Regions from separate parts of the Cupriavidus sp. D39 genome, predicted to be linked through region 3. Evidence: predicted binding sites of a transcription regulator. Region 3 holds the regulator's gene; each other region holds the start of a gene.
The links. The regulator HrcA, encoded in region 3, represses chaperone genes, less so after heat shock. The targets are predictions, from matches to a motif close to TTAGCACTCNNNNNNNNNGAGTGCTAA.
Positions count from the first base shown of each region.

Region 1: the regulator HrcA is predicted to act here: its motif matches at 1,922-1,948, upstream of rpoH (RNA polymerase sigma factor RpoH).
Region 2: the regulator HrcA is predicted to act here: its motif matches at 3,317-3,343, upstream of groES (co-chaperone GroES).

Region 1 is NZ_JAPNLE010000009.1:4,058,606-4,063,696, forward strand. It holds gene cyoE (heme o synthase) at 1-35, shown strand, start outside; gene OMK73_RS30995 (SCO family protein) at 183-809, shown strand; gene rpoH (RNA polymerase sigma factor RpoH) at 908-1,804, opposite strand; partial or broken gene OMK73_RS31005 (pirin family protein) at 2,216-3,078, shown strand; gene ybiB (DNA-binding protein YbiB) at 3,118-4,137, opposite strand; gene OMK73_RS31015 (ABC transporter ATP-binding protein) at 4,265-5,068, opposite strand.
Region 2 is NZ_JAPNLE010000009.1:4,578,719-4,583,809, forward strand. It holds partial or broken gene OMK73_RS33430 (LysR family transcriptional regulator) at 36-892, shown strand; gene OMK73_RS33435 (zinc-dependent alcohol dehydrogenase family protein) at 1,835-2,824, opposite strand; gene groES (co-chaperone GroES) at 3,437-3,727, shown strand; gene groL (chaperonin GroEL) at 3,769-5,091, shown strand, end outside.
Region 3 is NZ_JAPNLE010000009.1:5,004,066-5,009,156, reverse strand. It holds gene OMK73_RS35380 (RNA-binding S4 domain-containing protein) at 1-261, opposite strand, end outside; gene hemH (ferrochelatase) at 295-1,410, opposite strand; gene hrcA (heat-inducible transcriptional repressor HrcA) at 1,523-2,560, opposite strand; gene OMK73_RS35365 (NAD kinase) at 2,675-3,592, shown strand; partial or broken gene recN (DNA repair protein RecN) at 3,665-5,091, shown strand, end outside.

The DNA.
Region 1 (5,091 bases), 950 kb from region 3:
TCGATCACTACTTCAAGTTCCTGCCGCAGGCCTGAGCGGGCCGGGCAGGCTTGCGGCATCTTGTCGCGGCCTGCGCGCGTGGCGGCCCCGATCGGCGATACTGCGTGTCATCTGTTAATGTGACCTTGTCGCGTCCAGCCGCCTGCCGGGCGGTCCGGCTCGTCAACACCACCCGAACTCGCATGCCAAACCGCTTCCCTTCAGCCTTTCTCCCCACCTTCGCGACTTTCCGCCGGTTTTGCCTGCTGGCCCTGTGCTCGCTGCTGCTGGCGGCATGTGGTCAGCAGAAGGCTTCCTTCAAGAACGTCGATATCACCGGCGGCAGTGAGTTCGGCAAGGACTTCGTCCTCACCGACCACAACGGCAAGGTGCGCTCCATTGGCGACTTCAAGGGCAAGGCGGTAGTGATGTTCTTTGGCTATACGCATTGCCCGGACGTGTGCCCGACCACCATGGCCGAGCTCAAGGCGGTGATGGAGCAACTGGGTCCGGACGCCGACAAGGTGCAGGTGCTGTTCGTCACGGTGGATCCGGAGCGTGATACGCAGGCCCTGCTGGCGCAGTACGTGCCGGCCTTCGATCCGCGCTTCCTGGGCATGCGCCCGGCCGACGATGCCGCGCTGCAGAAGGTTGCCAAGGACTTCAAGGTGTTCTACGCCAAGGTGCCGGGCACTTCGCCGAACAACTACACCATGGATCACTCGGCGGGCAGCTATGTGTTCGACCCGAGCGGCAAGCTGCGGCTGTTTATCCGCCACGGCCAGGGGCCGGAGCCAATCGTGCACGACCTCAAGCAGCTGCTGTCCTGAGGCGAGCCGCCGGCGCGAAACCGGCGGAAAAATAAAACAGGGCCGGTCGCGAGACCGGCCCTGTTTATTTCTGGTGCGCTTGAGCTTGAGCTTCAGCCTTAGGCAAAGGCCTGCAGCGCACCCTTCATCTTCTTCATCGCCGCGGTTTCGATCTGGCGGATGCGTTCGGCGGAAACGCCGAATTCGTCAGCCAGTTCATGCAGCGTGGAGCCGCCCGAGCCGTCGTCGTTGACCTGCAGCCAGCGCGCCTCGATGATGCGGCGGCTACGGTCGTCGAGCTTGGACAGCGCTTCTTCCAGGCCTTGCACCTGCAGGCGGTCGTGGCGCTGGGCCTCGATCACGCGGGTCGGCTCGTTGTGGTTGTCGGCCAGGTAGGCGATGGGCGCGAAGTCTTCTTCGCCATCGTCGATCTGCCCTTCGAGCGCCAGGTCGCCGCCCGACAGGCGGGTTTCCATCTCCATCACTTCTTCCGGCTTGACGTTCAGCTCGCGCGCAACCGCGTCGATCTGTTCCGGCGTGAAGGTATGGGCGCCCTGCTTGTGGCTGCGCAGGTTGAAAAACAGCTTGCGCTGGGCCTTGGTGGTAGCCACCTTGACCATGCGCCAGTTCTTCAGCACGTATTCGTGGATCTCGGCCTTGATCCAGTGCATGGCGTACGACACCAGCCGCACGCCCTGGTCCGGGTCGAAGCGCTTCACCGCCTTCATCAGGCCGATATTGCCTTCCTGGATCAGGTCTGCGTGGGGCAGGCCATAGCCGAGGTACTGGCGGGCGATGGACACCACCAGGCGCAGGTGCGACAGCACCATGCGGCGCGCCGCATCGACGGAGTCGTGCTCGCGCAACTCGCGCGCAAGCCGCTGCTCTTCCTCGGGGGTAAGCAGGGGAATACGGTGGACAGCCTGGATATAGCTGTCGATATTTCCCAGCGTTCCAGGAAAGGTCAGCGCAAACGTCCCGGCGCCCTGCGGCACCGTAGGCAGACGGTTGTTCATTTGGGTTTGGTCAGCAGATAAGACCGCGTTCACTCGATTGCTCCTTTCGCATTCCGGCGGGTGGGTTGCCCGCGTGTGCGGACCTCTTGGGGGGCTCGCACTGCATTGCAACACATATTAGCACTCAAGCCGGGGGACTGCTAAGTTGGAGTGACAATAGGGTTGATAGTTCCTGGTAATCGAATGGTACTTCTACATAGTGTTTTAAACCGACATCTTGCGGGATGTGGCGAGGAATGTGGCGAGGCCACTATCTCACGCGGGTGCGCCAACGATCGGACATTGATTAGAGGGCTGCTACCCCTGCCGGTTCTGTCGCCGGATGAGATGCTGTGTTTCGCTAGCAGCTACACTCTTTTCATTTATCTCAGTGGTGCTGCGCGCCAGCATCGACCAAACCGGGGAACATTCATGTCTGCTATCGAACACTTGCTCAAGCCGCATACCCGTGACCTCGGCGACTTTGCCGTGAGCCGCCTGCTGCCCGCCGCGGCAACCCAGACTGTCGGCCCATTCATCTTCTTCGACCACATGGGCCCGGTGGCCATGCCGCCGGGAGAGGGGCGGATGTGCGCCCGCATCCGCATATCGGCCTGGCCACGGTCACCTACCTGTTCGAGGGCGAGATGCTTCACCACGACAGCCTGGGCAGCAAGCAGGTCATCAGGCCGGGCGACGTGAACTGGATGACGGCGGGCAGGGGCATCGCGCACTCGGAGCGCTCGCCCCAGGCCGCCCGCGATGCCGGGCCACGCCTGCACGGCATCCAGACCTGGGTGGCGCTGCCCAAGGAGCACGAGAACGTCGAGCCGTCCTTCCATCACCATCCGGCGGCGACGCTGCCCAAGCTGGAGCGCCCTGGCGTACGCATGACGGTGATTGCGGGCGATGCGTTTGGCGCCGAGGCGCCGGTGAAGGTGTTTGGCCGCACGCTCTATGTGGCCATTGAGCTCGAGGCGGGCGCCAGCCTGGAGATTCCGGCGGAGCATGCCGAGCGCGGCGTCTACCCGGTGGACGGCACCATCGCGCTGGACGGCGAGGTGCTGCCGGAGCGGCACCTGGCGGTGCTGGTGCCGGGCCAGCCGGTGACGTTGACGGCGCAGGTGGCGTCGCGCGTGATGTTGCTCGGCGGGGACCCGACCGACGGCCATCGCTTTATCTTCTGGAATTTCGTTGCTAGCACCAAGGAGGCGATCGAAGCGGCCTCCCAGCGCTGGGAGGATGACCAGTTTCCGCGTGTGCCGGGGGAAGACGATCGCATCCCCTGCCCCAGCGCAAGCGCTGACCAGAGGCGCCCGCGCAGCCGGCCCGGATCAGACCGGGCTGGCCCAGGCTACCCGCGTGCCTTGCTGCAGGCAGTCGCGGATGGCGTCGATCTGCGTGGCGATCGGGGCGGGCACGGGCAGCTTGCCGTCCAGCACGAGGCGGATCCAGGCCGCGGTCTGGTCCACGTCGCTGCCGGGCGGCAACTCCGGCACTTCCACGATGGAGCCGGAAGTCGGGTCGACCAAAGTGCGCTGATGCCCGTCGTGCAGCCAGTCGATGCGGCTGTTGCGCCGGGCGTCCGCCACCACCTCGCCTTCGGTGCCGCGCGCCAGCAGCACATTGGCGGGCTCGCGCGAGAAATAGTCGGTCAGGGTTTCGCGGTACTCGGGGTGGGTGTAGCTATACAGCCGCAGCGCCTCGGCCGGGGAGTGCGCGCCCACCGGCTGCAGCATCTTGACCACCGTATGCGCGGAGTTGCGCAAGCCGATCTGCATGCGCTTGTCCAGCATCCGGGCCAGCGCCGGCGACAGCACGTCGATCGGCAGCACGGCCAGCGGGCCGGGCTGGGCGTCCTTGCTGCGCAGCTGGGATTCGGCCTGCGCCACGGAGCCGCAAGGCGCGACGCCCAGCGCCTCGAACAGCGAGATGCTGGTGACGCGCCCGTTGAACTGGCGGGAGCCGTGCACCAGCACCGGTACGCCCTCGCGCGCCAGCAGCAGCGCCAGCAGCGGCACCAGGTTGGGCTGCTTGCGCGCGCCGTTGTAGCTGGGGATGGACACCACGATGCGGTCCGCCGGGCCGGCCAGCGGCAGGCAATGCGCGTGTGCGGCATCGAGCATGCCGGCCAGCTCGTGCGGCGCCTCGCCCTTGATGCGATAGGCCATGAGCACCGCGCCCAACTCGATATCGGCCACGCGACCCGCCAGCATGGCATCGAACAGCGCCTGGGCGTCTTCGCGCGGCAGCGCACGGGCGCCGTTGACGCCCCGGCCGATTTCCTTGATGTACTTCGCGGCAGCGAAAGCAGGGGCGGCGGGAGCCGCAGGGGAGGTGGGCGTGGTGGTCATGGCGGGTTGGGACTATGTGGTTTGAAGTCCATGATAGCGGAGCGAGCCGGCCGTGCCCATGACAGCCGCAACGCCGGCCCGGCTTCGCCCCCGGCGCCGATAGCGCCAGGCCCCCCATTGCACCTGCTCAGGCGGCTTCCTTCAGGGCGGGATTACGCTGCTTGCGGTACAGGAAGTCCAGCACTGCCGTGCGGCATGCGTGGTAGTCCTTATCCCCGGCCAGCGCCATGCGCTCGCGCGGCCGCGGTAGGTCCACCTTCAGCACTTCGCCGATGGTGGCCGCGGGGCCGTTGGTCATCATGACGATGCGGTCGGCCAGCAACACCGCTTCATCCACGTCGTGGGTCACCATCACCACCGTGCTGCGCGTCTTCGCCACGATCTTGATCAGCTCGTCCTGAAGGTGCGCGCGGGTGAGCGCATCCAGCGCGCCGAAGGGCTCGTCCATCAGCAGCACCTTGGGCTCCATGGCCAGCGCCCGGGCGATGCCCACGCGCTGCTTCATGCCGCCCGAGATCTCCTGCGGATACTTGGCTTCGGCGTGGGTCAGGCCAACCATGGCCAGCGTGTCGTGCGTGCGGGCCTTCAGCTGCGCCTTGCTTTCGCTGCCGCCGAACACGCGCTCCACGCCAAGGTAGACGTTGTCGAAACAGGTCAGCCAGGGCAGCAGCGAATGGTTCTGGAACACCACCGCCCGATCCGGGCCCGGGCCGGCGATTTCGCGCTCGGCGCAGATCAGCGCGCCGGCGCTGGGCCGGTCCAGCCCGGCCAGCAGGTTGAGCAAGGTGGACTTGCCGCAGCCCGAATGGCCGATCAGCGTAATGAACTCGCCGCTGGCGATGGTCAGGTTGACATCGCGCAGGGCCACGAACGGCCCCTTCTTGGTCTTGAAGGTCTGCCCGACATGCTCGATACGGACGAACTTTTCCATGAGGTTCTCCTTGGGTGCCAGGG
Region 2 (5,091 bases), 430 kb from region 3:
GACACCTCCCAAACTAACGTCAGCACATTCCCCGCATGGATTGGAGCGATATCAAGGTCTTCCTGGCGATCGCCCGGGCCGGCACCCTGGGCGGCGCCGCGCGCGCGATCGGGCAGACCCAGCCGACCATGGGCCGCCGGCTGAAGGCGCTGGAGGACGCCGTCGGCCATGCCTTGTTCCAGCGCACCAGCGACGGCTACGTGCTGACCGATGAAGGCGCCGCCGTGCTCGCCCACGCGGAGCGCATCGAGGAGGAGGCGATCGCCTTCGAGCGCCAGCTCGATGGCCAGGCGCGGGAACTGGACGGCATGCTGCGGATCTCGTCGTCCGACTGGTTTGGCGTGCACATGCTGACGCCGGTGATCGCGGACTTTATCCGCGCGCATCCGCGCGTCGCGGTGGAACTGGTCACCGATGCGCGCTTGCTCAGCCTGGCGCGCCGCGAGGCCGACCTGGTGTTTCGCATCCGCGCGTTCGACGAGGCCGATATCGTGCAGCGCAAGCTGATGCACATGGACTACGCACTCTACTCGGCGCCCGGCGTGGCGCCGCCGCGCGCTGGCGACGGCGCGGGCCATGCCCTGCTGACGCTGGACGCGGGTTTCGCGGGCTTGCCGGATGTGGCGTGGATGCGCAAGCTGCTGCCCAACGCCCGGGTGGCATTCGGCAGCAACAGCCGCGAGGCGCAGGCCAAGCTGTGCGCGGCCGGCGCGGGGCTGGCCGTCCTGCCCTGCGTGCTGGCCGAGCGCCTCCGCGGGCTGCAGGCCATCGACATGGGGAGGCGCCGCCCGGGCGCGATGTCTGGGTGGGCTATCACCGCGACCTGCGCCGCCTGGGGCGGCTGCGCGCCTTCCTGGATGCAACCATCGAGCGCCTGGGCAGCGAAGTCTAGTGTCCCGTTCCGCTGCTGATTCGTTCGCAAAACCTGTTGAGATTAGAGCAGGAATTTTTGGGGGCGAAGTGTGCGATGGGTATTGCTTGTAGCCCGCTGACGCGGGGGATGCGTGTGTGGGCGGGGTTTTCGCTCTTCTAGCTGCTGGCGCGGCTGGGCGGTGTTGCCGTTTTAGAACGTGTGAGATGTCACTTTTCTTTACTCGTAAAGAAAAGTAACCAAAGAAAGCGATCCTTGCAGGAGGCTGGCGTGGCGTCATTGGTGACCCCAATGGTTTCGTCGTCAGGCCCCGGGTTCTAATGACCTCGTGCCGTTACCAGTTTAGATCATCACGACGCTGCCAATGCCCAGGGTTTCGTGGTGGCCCCCACCGGTAGCCACCACCACGAATTTCAGGCCGTCTGTCGCTCGCGGCGCGGGCGGCCACGAAGTTGCGTGCGTCCCGTTTTCGTCGTGGGCGCGGTGGCACCGCCGAAATAGTTTTGAGGGATTCACCACCGCGCCCACCCCACCACGAAACCATCACGGTGTGATATATCGTGGTGCTTCGCGCCGGTACCGGCAGATGTGTGGATGAGCAGGGATGCTGCTACCGAGCAGCCTCACGACGAAACCGGCGTCATTCGCAAGATCGTGGCCATTTAAACCGGTAACGGCATGAGGCCATTAGAACCCGGGGCCTGACGACGAAACCACCGGGCTGCGCAACCCCGACACGCCAGCCTCCTGCAAGGATCGCTTTCTCTTGGTTACTTCTCTTTACGAGTAAAGAGAAGTGACATCTCACATGTGTAAACGGCCAACCCCGTACAGCCGCGACAGCAGCTAGAAGCGCCAAAACACGTCCAGCCCATCAACCATCAAAGCCGCCCAGCCGCGCAAGCAGCCAGAAGCCAGAAGCATCAAAACCCCGCCCTAAAGAGACACCCCCGCGTCAGCGGGCTAGTCCTTCGCAACATCCACCACCAGTTTGCCCTTGGCCGTGCCGGTCTCTATCGCGCGATGCGCCTCGATGGCGTCCTCGAGCTGGAAGTGCCGCGGGTCGAGCCGCACGGAGAGCTTGCCCGCGTCGGCCAGCCGCGCTGCTTCGCGCAGGATCTCGCCGTGGTGCGCACGGCCCTTGCCGGTGAGCATGGGCATCAGCGTGAACACGCCGGAGTACGTGGCCGCACGAAACGACAGCGGCGCCAGCGCATGCGTGCCCCAGCCAAGGCAGCTCACCACATGGCCGCCATAGGTGCGCGCGGCGAGGAACGAGCTGTCCAGCACCGCGCCGCCCACCGTATCGTAGACCACGTCGAAGCCCGCGCCCGCCGTGTATTGGTCGACATACTGCGCGACCGATGTCGTGGCGTGGTCGATGGCGGTGGCGCCGTAGCCCTCGATGATTGCCTTCTGCGCGGCCGAGCCCGTGGCGTAGACCTGCGCCCCGAGCGCGCGGGCGATCTGTACCGCGATATGCCCCACGCCGCCCGCGCCGCCATGCACCAGCACCTTCTCGCCGGGCTGCACGCGGGCCCGGTCGACCAGGCCTTCCCACGCGGTGATGAATACCAGCGGCAACGCGGCGGCTTCGCGCATCGACAGCGCGGCGGGCTTGTGCGCGAGCAGCTCGGCATCGACCGCCGCGTACTGGGCGAGCGAGCCTTGCAGGCCGCCGACGCCTCCTGTCATGCCATAGACATCGTCGCCGGGCGCGAAGGCCGTCACGCCCGCGCCCACGGCTTCGACCACGCCGGCCAGGTCCAGGCCCAGCACGGCGGGAAATGGGTGGCGGGCGTGCTCCGCGTGGCCGGCGCGGATCTTGGTGTCGAGCGGGTTGACGCCGCTGGCCAGGATGCGCACCAGCACCTGGCCGGGGCCGGTGTTTGGCTTGGGAAGCCGGGCGGCCGTGAACGGCGCGCCCGCGGATTCGACGACGAGGGCCTGCATGGGGTGGCTTGGGGCATGATGCGCTCCGGATAGTTGGTGATAGATTGGCGATGGAGTGGCGGTGGGTTTGTGTGGCCATTCTTGGCCATGCCGGCGTGTTCGTAAATCAACGCTTCTGTACTCTTGCCATGCAGTTTTGAATGGAGTGTTTCTCCCCATTTGCGCACGCCCAGGTAGAAGATGCTGCAGGCTCCAGATCAGCTCGATCCCCGCTTCCTGCTCGGCCGCACCCTCGGGCGCGGGGATGCCGAACTCGGTCCGGATCTCGTCTGGCACCGGCAGGAAGATCCTGGTGCGCAGCTTGTTCAGGTACTTGTATGGGATCCGGGAGGTGTTGTAAGGGTGGTCTATAAGTAACTTCGATCTCGGCGGAATTCGTTGGGCCGCGAATAAAGATTCTGCCGCGCGGCCAGTCCCCACAACGATTTTCACGATTCCAGGGTAAACACGTATCAAGTCGTCGACTTGAAAACGCCACCCCCGTCCCTATAATTAGCACTCGCTGGGCATGAGTGCTAACAGACCTCTTCCAGCGTACTAATTCTGCTGGCCGTCAGTGCTGGCGGTCAATTTTTGTGAACCTAAAATCACTTTTTGTACCAAGGAGTCCGTATGAATCTGCGTCCTTTGCACGACCGCGTGATCGTGAAGCGTCTGGACAATGAAACCAAGACCGCTTCCGGCATCGTGATTCCCGACAACGCTGCCGAAAAGCCTGATCAAGGTGAAGTGCTCGCCGTGGGCCCCGGCAAGAAGGATGACAAGGGTGCTTCGATTGCGCTCGACGTCAAGGTGGGTGACCGCGTGCTGTTCGGCAAGTATGCCGGCCAGGCCGTGAAGGTGGATGGCCTGGAACTGCTGGTCATGCGCGAAGAAGACATCATGGCCGTGGTGAACAAGTAATCCACGCACCCCCATTCGTACAGATTTAGGAGATTCAGAACATGGCAGCTAAAGACGTAGTATTCGGCGACGCCGCCCGTGCCAAGATGGTCGAAGGCGTGAACATTCTCGCCAACGCAGTCAAGGTTACCCTGGGCCCGAAGGGTCGCAACGTGGTGCTGGAGCGCAGCTTCGGCGGCCCGACCGTGACCAAGGACGGTGTGTCCGTGGCCAAGGAAATCGAGCTGAAGGACAAGCTGCAGAACATGGGCGCGCAAATGGTCAAGGAAGTGGCTTCCAAGACCAGCGACAACGCCGGTGACGGTACCACCACCGCAACCGTGCTGGCCCAGTCGATCGTGCGCGAAGGCATGAAGTACGTTGCCGCCGGCATGAACCCGATGGACCTGAAGCGCGGTATCGACAAGGCTGTGGTGAACGCGGTTGAAGAGCTGAAGAAGCTGACCAAGACCACCACCACCAGCAAGGAAATCGCCCAGGTTGGCTCGATCTCCGCCAACAGCGACGAAGTGATCGGCAAGCTGATCGCTGAAGCGATGGACAAGGTCGGCAAGGAAGGCGTGATCACCGTGGAAGACGGCAAGTCGCTGGCCGACGAGCTGGAAGTCGTGGAAGGCATGCAGTTCGACCGCGGCTACCTGTCGCCGTACTTCATCAACAACCCGGAAAAGCAGGTTGTTGCCCTGGAAAACCCGTTCGTCCTGCTGTTCGACAAGAAGATCTCGAACATCCGCGACCTGCTGCCGGTGCTGGAACAAGTGGCCAAGTCGGGCCGCCCGCTGCTGATCATCGCTGAAGACGTCGAGGGCGAAGCCCTGGCGACCCTGGTGGTGAACAACATCCGTGGCATCCTGAAGACCGCTGCTGTCAAGGCTCCGGGCTTCGGCGACCGCCGCAAGGCCATGCTGGAAGACATCGCCATCCTGACCGGCGGTGCAGTGATCGCTGAAGAAATCGGCCTGACGCTGGAAAAGGCAACCCTGCAAGAACTGGGTCAAGCCAAGCGCATCGAAATCGGCAAGGAAAACACCATCATCATCGACGGCGCCGGCGACGCAGGCTCGATCGAAGCACGCGTGAAGCAGATCCGTGCCCAGATCGAAGAAGCGACCTCGGACTACGACCGTGAAAAGCTGCAAGAACGCGTGGCCAAGCTGGCCGGCGGCGTTGCAGTGATCAAGGTTGGAGCCGCCACCGAAGTCGAAATGAAGGAAAAGAAGGCACGCGTGGAAGATGCACTGCACGCAACCCGTGCAGCCGTGGAAGAAGGCATTGTCCCCGGCGGCGGTGTGGCACTGCTGCGCGCTCGCGCTGCCATCGCTGGCCTGACCGGCGACAACGCTGACCAGAACGCGGGCATCAAG
Region 3 (5,091 bases):
ATAGAGCGTCTGGGCTACCGCAGCCGGGCCGCGCAGCCCTGCAATCCCTTTCACCACGACTTCCCAGCGTTGCTGGTGCGCCTCCAGGACGACGGTGTCTCCCGGCTTCACCTCGCGCGAACTCTTGCACGCCTGGCCGTTGACCTGCACCTTGCCACGCTCCACCGCCTCGGCGGCCAGCGAGCGGGTCTTGAAGAAGCGCGCGCACCACAGCCATTTATCGATGCGCAGGCGGGCATCGGCCTCGAAAGATACACTCATGTCGTCACCTCCATGCGTTGAGCAGCGCCACGCTCATGCCGCGGCGCCGCGCGTCTGCGCTTGCGTGCGGCGGGCCTCCAGCTCATGCGAATGCGGCAGCCGCAGCGGCCAGCCCTGCAAGTGCTGCAAGCCGATCTCCGCCAGCCCGGCAATCCAGCTTTCCGAATCGTTGAGGCAAGGAATATAGTGGAACACCTTGCCGCCTGCCACATGGAACTCGGAGCGCCCTTCCATCGCGATCTCCTCCAGTGTCTCGAGGCAATCGGCCGGAAAGCCCGGGCAAAACACGTCGACCCGCCCGGTGCCGACCTTGCCGAGTTCCTGCAAGGTGGGCGCGGTATAGGGCTGCAGCCACTCCGCCTTGCCAAAGCGCGACTGGAAAGTGACCTGGTACTGCCCAGGCTGCAGGCCCAGTGCCTCGCCCAGCAGGCGCCCGGTCTTGAGGCACTCGCAATGATAGGGATCGCCGAGTTCCAGCGTGCGGCGCGGCACGCCGTGGAACGACAGGATCAGCTTGTCGCCCCGCGCGAAATCCGGCGTGCCATGCTGCGCCCAGTATGCCCCCACCTGCTGGTGCAAGGCGGCAATGTACGCCGGATGGTCGTGGAAATGCTTGACCAGCCGCAGCTCCGGCTGGTTTCGCCACTGCTTGAGTACCCGGAACACCTCGTCGAAGCCCGTCGCCGTGGTGGTGCCGGAGTACTGCGGGTACAGCGGCAGCAGCAGGATGCGCTCGGTCCCCTGGCGGCGCAGCGCTTCCAGCACCGAGCCGATCGACGGATTGCCGTACCGCATGGCGCACGCCACGGTCACTTCATGGCCTTGCTGGTTCAGCAGCAGCTGCAGGGCGTGTGCCTGGCGCTCGGTGTGCACCAGCAGCGGGGAACCCGTCATATGGGCCTCGCGCAGCCAGATCGACTCGTACTTCATCGCCGAGGCGCGCGAGCGCAGCGGCACGATGATGCCGTACAGCAGCGGCAGCCAGGCCGCGCGCGGGATCTCCACCACACGCGGGTCGGACAGGAACTGCTTGAGGTAGCTGCCGACCGCCTTCGGCGTTGGCGCATCCGGCGTGCCAAGGTTGATCAGCAGGATGGCCGTGCGCGGCGCCTGGCCATGCTGGTAGGCCGGTTCGGGAGTAAACGTCATGTAATTTCCGGTGTGGCGGGGCGGCGCCGGCACAAGGCGCGCGGCAGCCAGGGCTCGCCGAGCTTACAGGATCTGGGGAACAGGCAGTCTGTGAGACCGGGCCAGGCCAACACTAGTTCTGGCTGAGCGCGCTGGACAACAGGCGCGCGGTGATGTCGACGATCGGAATGACCCGTTCGTAGGCCATGCGGGTCGGCCCGATCACCCCGAGCGTGCCGACGATCTGGCCGTCGACTTCGTAGGGCGCGGTAATGACCGCCATGTCTTCCAGCGGCACCAGCTTGCTCTCGCCGCCGATGAAGATCTGCACGCCCTGGGCGTGGCTGGAGACATCGAGCAGCTTGAGCAGGCCGGTCTTGTGCTCGAACACGTCGAACAGGCGGCGCAGCTTTTCCATGCTGGAGGACAGGTCCTCCACCTCCAGCAGCTTGCGCTCGCCCGAAATGAAGACGTGATCGTCGTCCCCCTCGGCCATGGCGCTGCTGCCCGCCTCGACCGCCGCCTGCATCAGCTGCGACATATCCATGCGCAGCGCCTGCAGCTCGCCGCGCAGGTGGTTGCGCACGTTGTCGAAACTCATGCCGGCAAAGTGCGAGTTGATGAAATTGGCGGCTTCGACCAGCTGGGACGGGGTGTACGGCAGCTCGGTCTGGATGATGCGGTTCTGCACGTCGCCCTCAGGGGTGACGATGATCAGCAGGATGCGCTTGTCCGACAGCCGCATGAATTCGACCTGGCGGAACGCCTGGGCGCGCCGTGGCGTCATCACCACGCCGGCGAATTGCGACAGGTTGGACAAGGTGTGCGCCGCCGAGGTGATCATCCGCTGCGGCCCGAGCTGCTGGCCCTGCAGCTGGCCCCGGATCTTGCCGGTCAGCTCGGCCAGGTTGAGCGCGCCGTCCAGCGGCTGGGCGGTCAGCATGGTATCGACGAACAGCCGGTAGCCACGCGGCGTGGGGATACGCCCGGCCGAGGTATGCGGGCTGGTAATGAACCCCATTTCCTCCAGGTCGGACATCACATTGCGGATGGTCGCCGGAGACAGGTCGAGCCCCGAGTACTTCGACAAGGTTCGAGAGCCCACGGGCAGCCCCTCGGCGATGTAGCGCTCGATGAGGGTTTTGAGAAGCGTTTTCGCACGTTCATCCATGATGTTCCTGATTTTACGCAAGTTTTCACCATTCGGGCGGCTCATCCGCGATCCGGCCCGGCGGCGAGCGCCCTCCTGCTGACAATGGTCACGGCGGTATGGTCTAATCCCGGCATGTCTTCGCTCCCCAAGCCCGGCGCCGCGCGCGCCCCATTTCGCACCGTCGCCCTGATCGGCAGGTACGCCACTGCCGGCATCGAGGGCCCGCTGGAAGAGCTGGCCGCCTGTATCCTCAGGAACGGCCAGGATGTGGTGTTCGAGCGCGAAACCGCCCTGGCCACCGGGCTGACCGACTATCCGGCGCTGGCGCCCAACGAAATCGGCAAGCATGCCGATGTGGCGGTGGTGCTCGGCGGCGACGGCACCCTGCTGGGCCTGGCGCGCCAGCTGGCCGGCTACCCGGTGCCGCTGATCGGCGTGAACCACGGGCGCCTCGGCTTCATGACCGACATCCCGTTGGAGGATGTGCACTCGGTGCTCCCGGACATGCTGGCGGGCCGCTACGAGTCCGAGACCCGCATGCTGCTGGAGTCCCAGGTGGTGCGCGACGACGGCGTGATCTTCTCCGCGCTGGCCTTCAACGACGTCGTGGTCAACCGTTCCGGCATTTCCGGCATGGTCGAGCTGGCGGTGTCGGTGGACGGCCACTTCATGTACAACCAGCGCTCCGACGGCCTGATCGTCTCCACGCCGACCGGCTCGACCGCCTATGCGCTGTCGGCAGGCGGCCCGATCCTGCACCCTACCTTGTCGGGGCTGGTGCTGGTGCCGATTGCCCCGCATGCGCTGTCCAACCGCCCGATCGTCCTGCCGCACGATGCCGAGGTGTCGATCGAGGTCGCCACGGCGCGCGACGCCAGCGTGAACTTCGACATGCAGTCGCTGACCTCGCTGCTGCCGGGCGACCGCATCGTGGTGCGCCGCTCGGCCAAGACCGTCAACCTGCTGCACCCGATCGGCTACAACTATTACGCCACGCTGCGCAAGAAGCTGCACTGGCACGAGTACCCGAGCGAAGACAACCGGCTCTGATCCGCCCCGGTCCGCACCGAACCGGCCCAGATCCGCCCCCTGACATCACCCAGCCCCGACCAGTCGACCACGATGCTGCGCAGCCTGTCCATCCGCGATTTCGTCATCGTCGATACGCTCGACCTCGACTTCTCCCCGGGCTTCACCGTCTTCACCGGCGAGACCGGCGCCGGCAAATCGATCCTGATCGATGCGCTGGCCCTGGTGCTGGGTGAGCGTGCCGATGCCGGCGTGGTCCGCGAAGGCGCCGCCCGGGCCGGCATCAGCGCCACCTTCTCCACCCCGGCCGGGCTCGACGCGTGGCTGGCCGAACATGACCTCACCGGCGACGAAGGCACGGTGCTGCTGCGCCGTACCGTCGACGCCAGCGGGCGCAGCAAGGCCTTTATCAACGGCGGCGCCGCCACGCTGGGCCAGCTGCGCGACATCGGCGACCGCCTGGTCGATATCCACGGCCAGCATGCCCATCAGTTGCTGCTGCGCCCGGACGCCCAGCGCCTGCTGCTCGATGCGCATGCCGGGCTCACCGCGCAGGCCGGCGCGGTGGCCGAAGCCTGGCGCTCGTGGCGCGCGTGCGTGCGCCAGCGCGAAACCGTCGAGCACCGCTCGCGCGAGATGCAGCTGGAACGCGAGCGGCTCGAATGGCAGGTCGGCGAGCTCGAGAAGCTGGCACCCCAACCCGGCGAATGGGAAGACATCCAGGCCGAGTACAACCGGCTGTCACACGCCGCCGGGCTGATCGAGGGCAGCCGCGCTGCGCTGGAGGCGCTGTCCGAGGCCGATGGCTCGGTGCTGTCGGGGCTCAACAGCGTGGTGCAGCGCCTGCGCCAGATGGCTGACGTCGACCCCGCGCTGGGTGACGTCCTGGCGGCGCTGGACCCGGCGCTGGTCCAGGTCGAGGAGGCCGCGCACTCGCTCAACCGCTACGTCGACCGGATCGACCTGGACCCCGAACGCTTGCAGGTGGTGGAGGCGCGCATGCAGGCGCTGCACACCACCGCGCGCAAGTACCGGATGCCGCCGGAGCAGTTGCCGGACGAACTGATGGCGCGCCGCCAGCAACTGGACGATCTCCAGTCCGCCCAGGACCTGAACAAGGCGATGGCGCGCGAGGCCGCGGCCCGCGCCGCCTACCTCACCATCGCCCAGCACCTCGGCGCCGCCCGCAAGATGGCGGCCGAAAGCCTGTCGGCCGCCGTGACGGATGCCATGCAGGGCCTGTCCATGGCGGGCGGCAGTTTCGCGGTGGCGCTGCACCCGCTCGACGAAGGGCAAAGCCATGGGCTGGAACAAGTCGAGTTCCTGGTGGCAGGCCATGCCGGCGTCAGCGCGCGCCCCCTGGCCAAAGTGGCGTCGGGCGGCGAGCTGGCTCGGATCAGCCTGGCGATTTCCGTCATTACCAGCGAGGCCGCGCCCACCCCGACCCTGATCTTCGACGAGGTCGACACCGGCATCGGCGGCGCGGTGGCCGAGGTGGTGGGCCGCCGCCTGCAGGAACT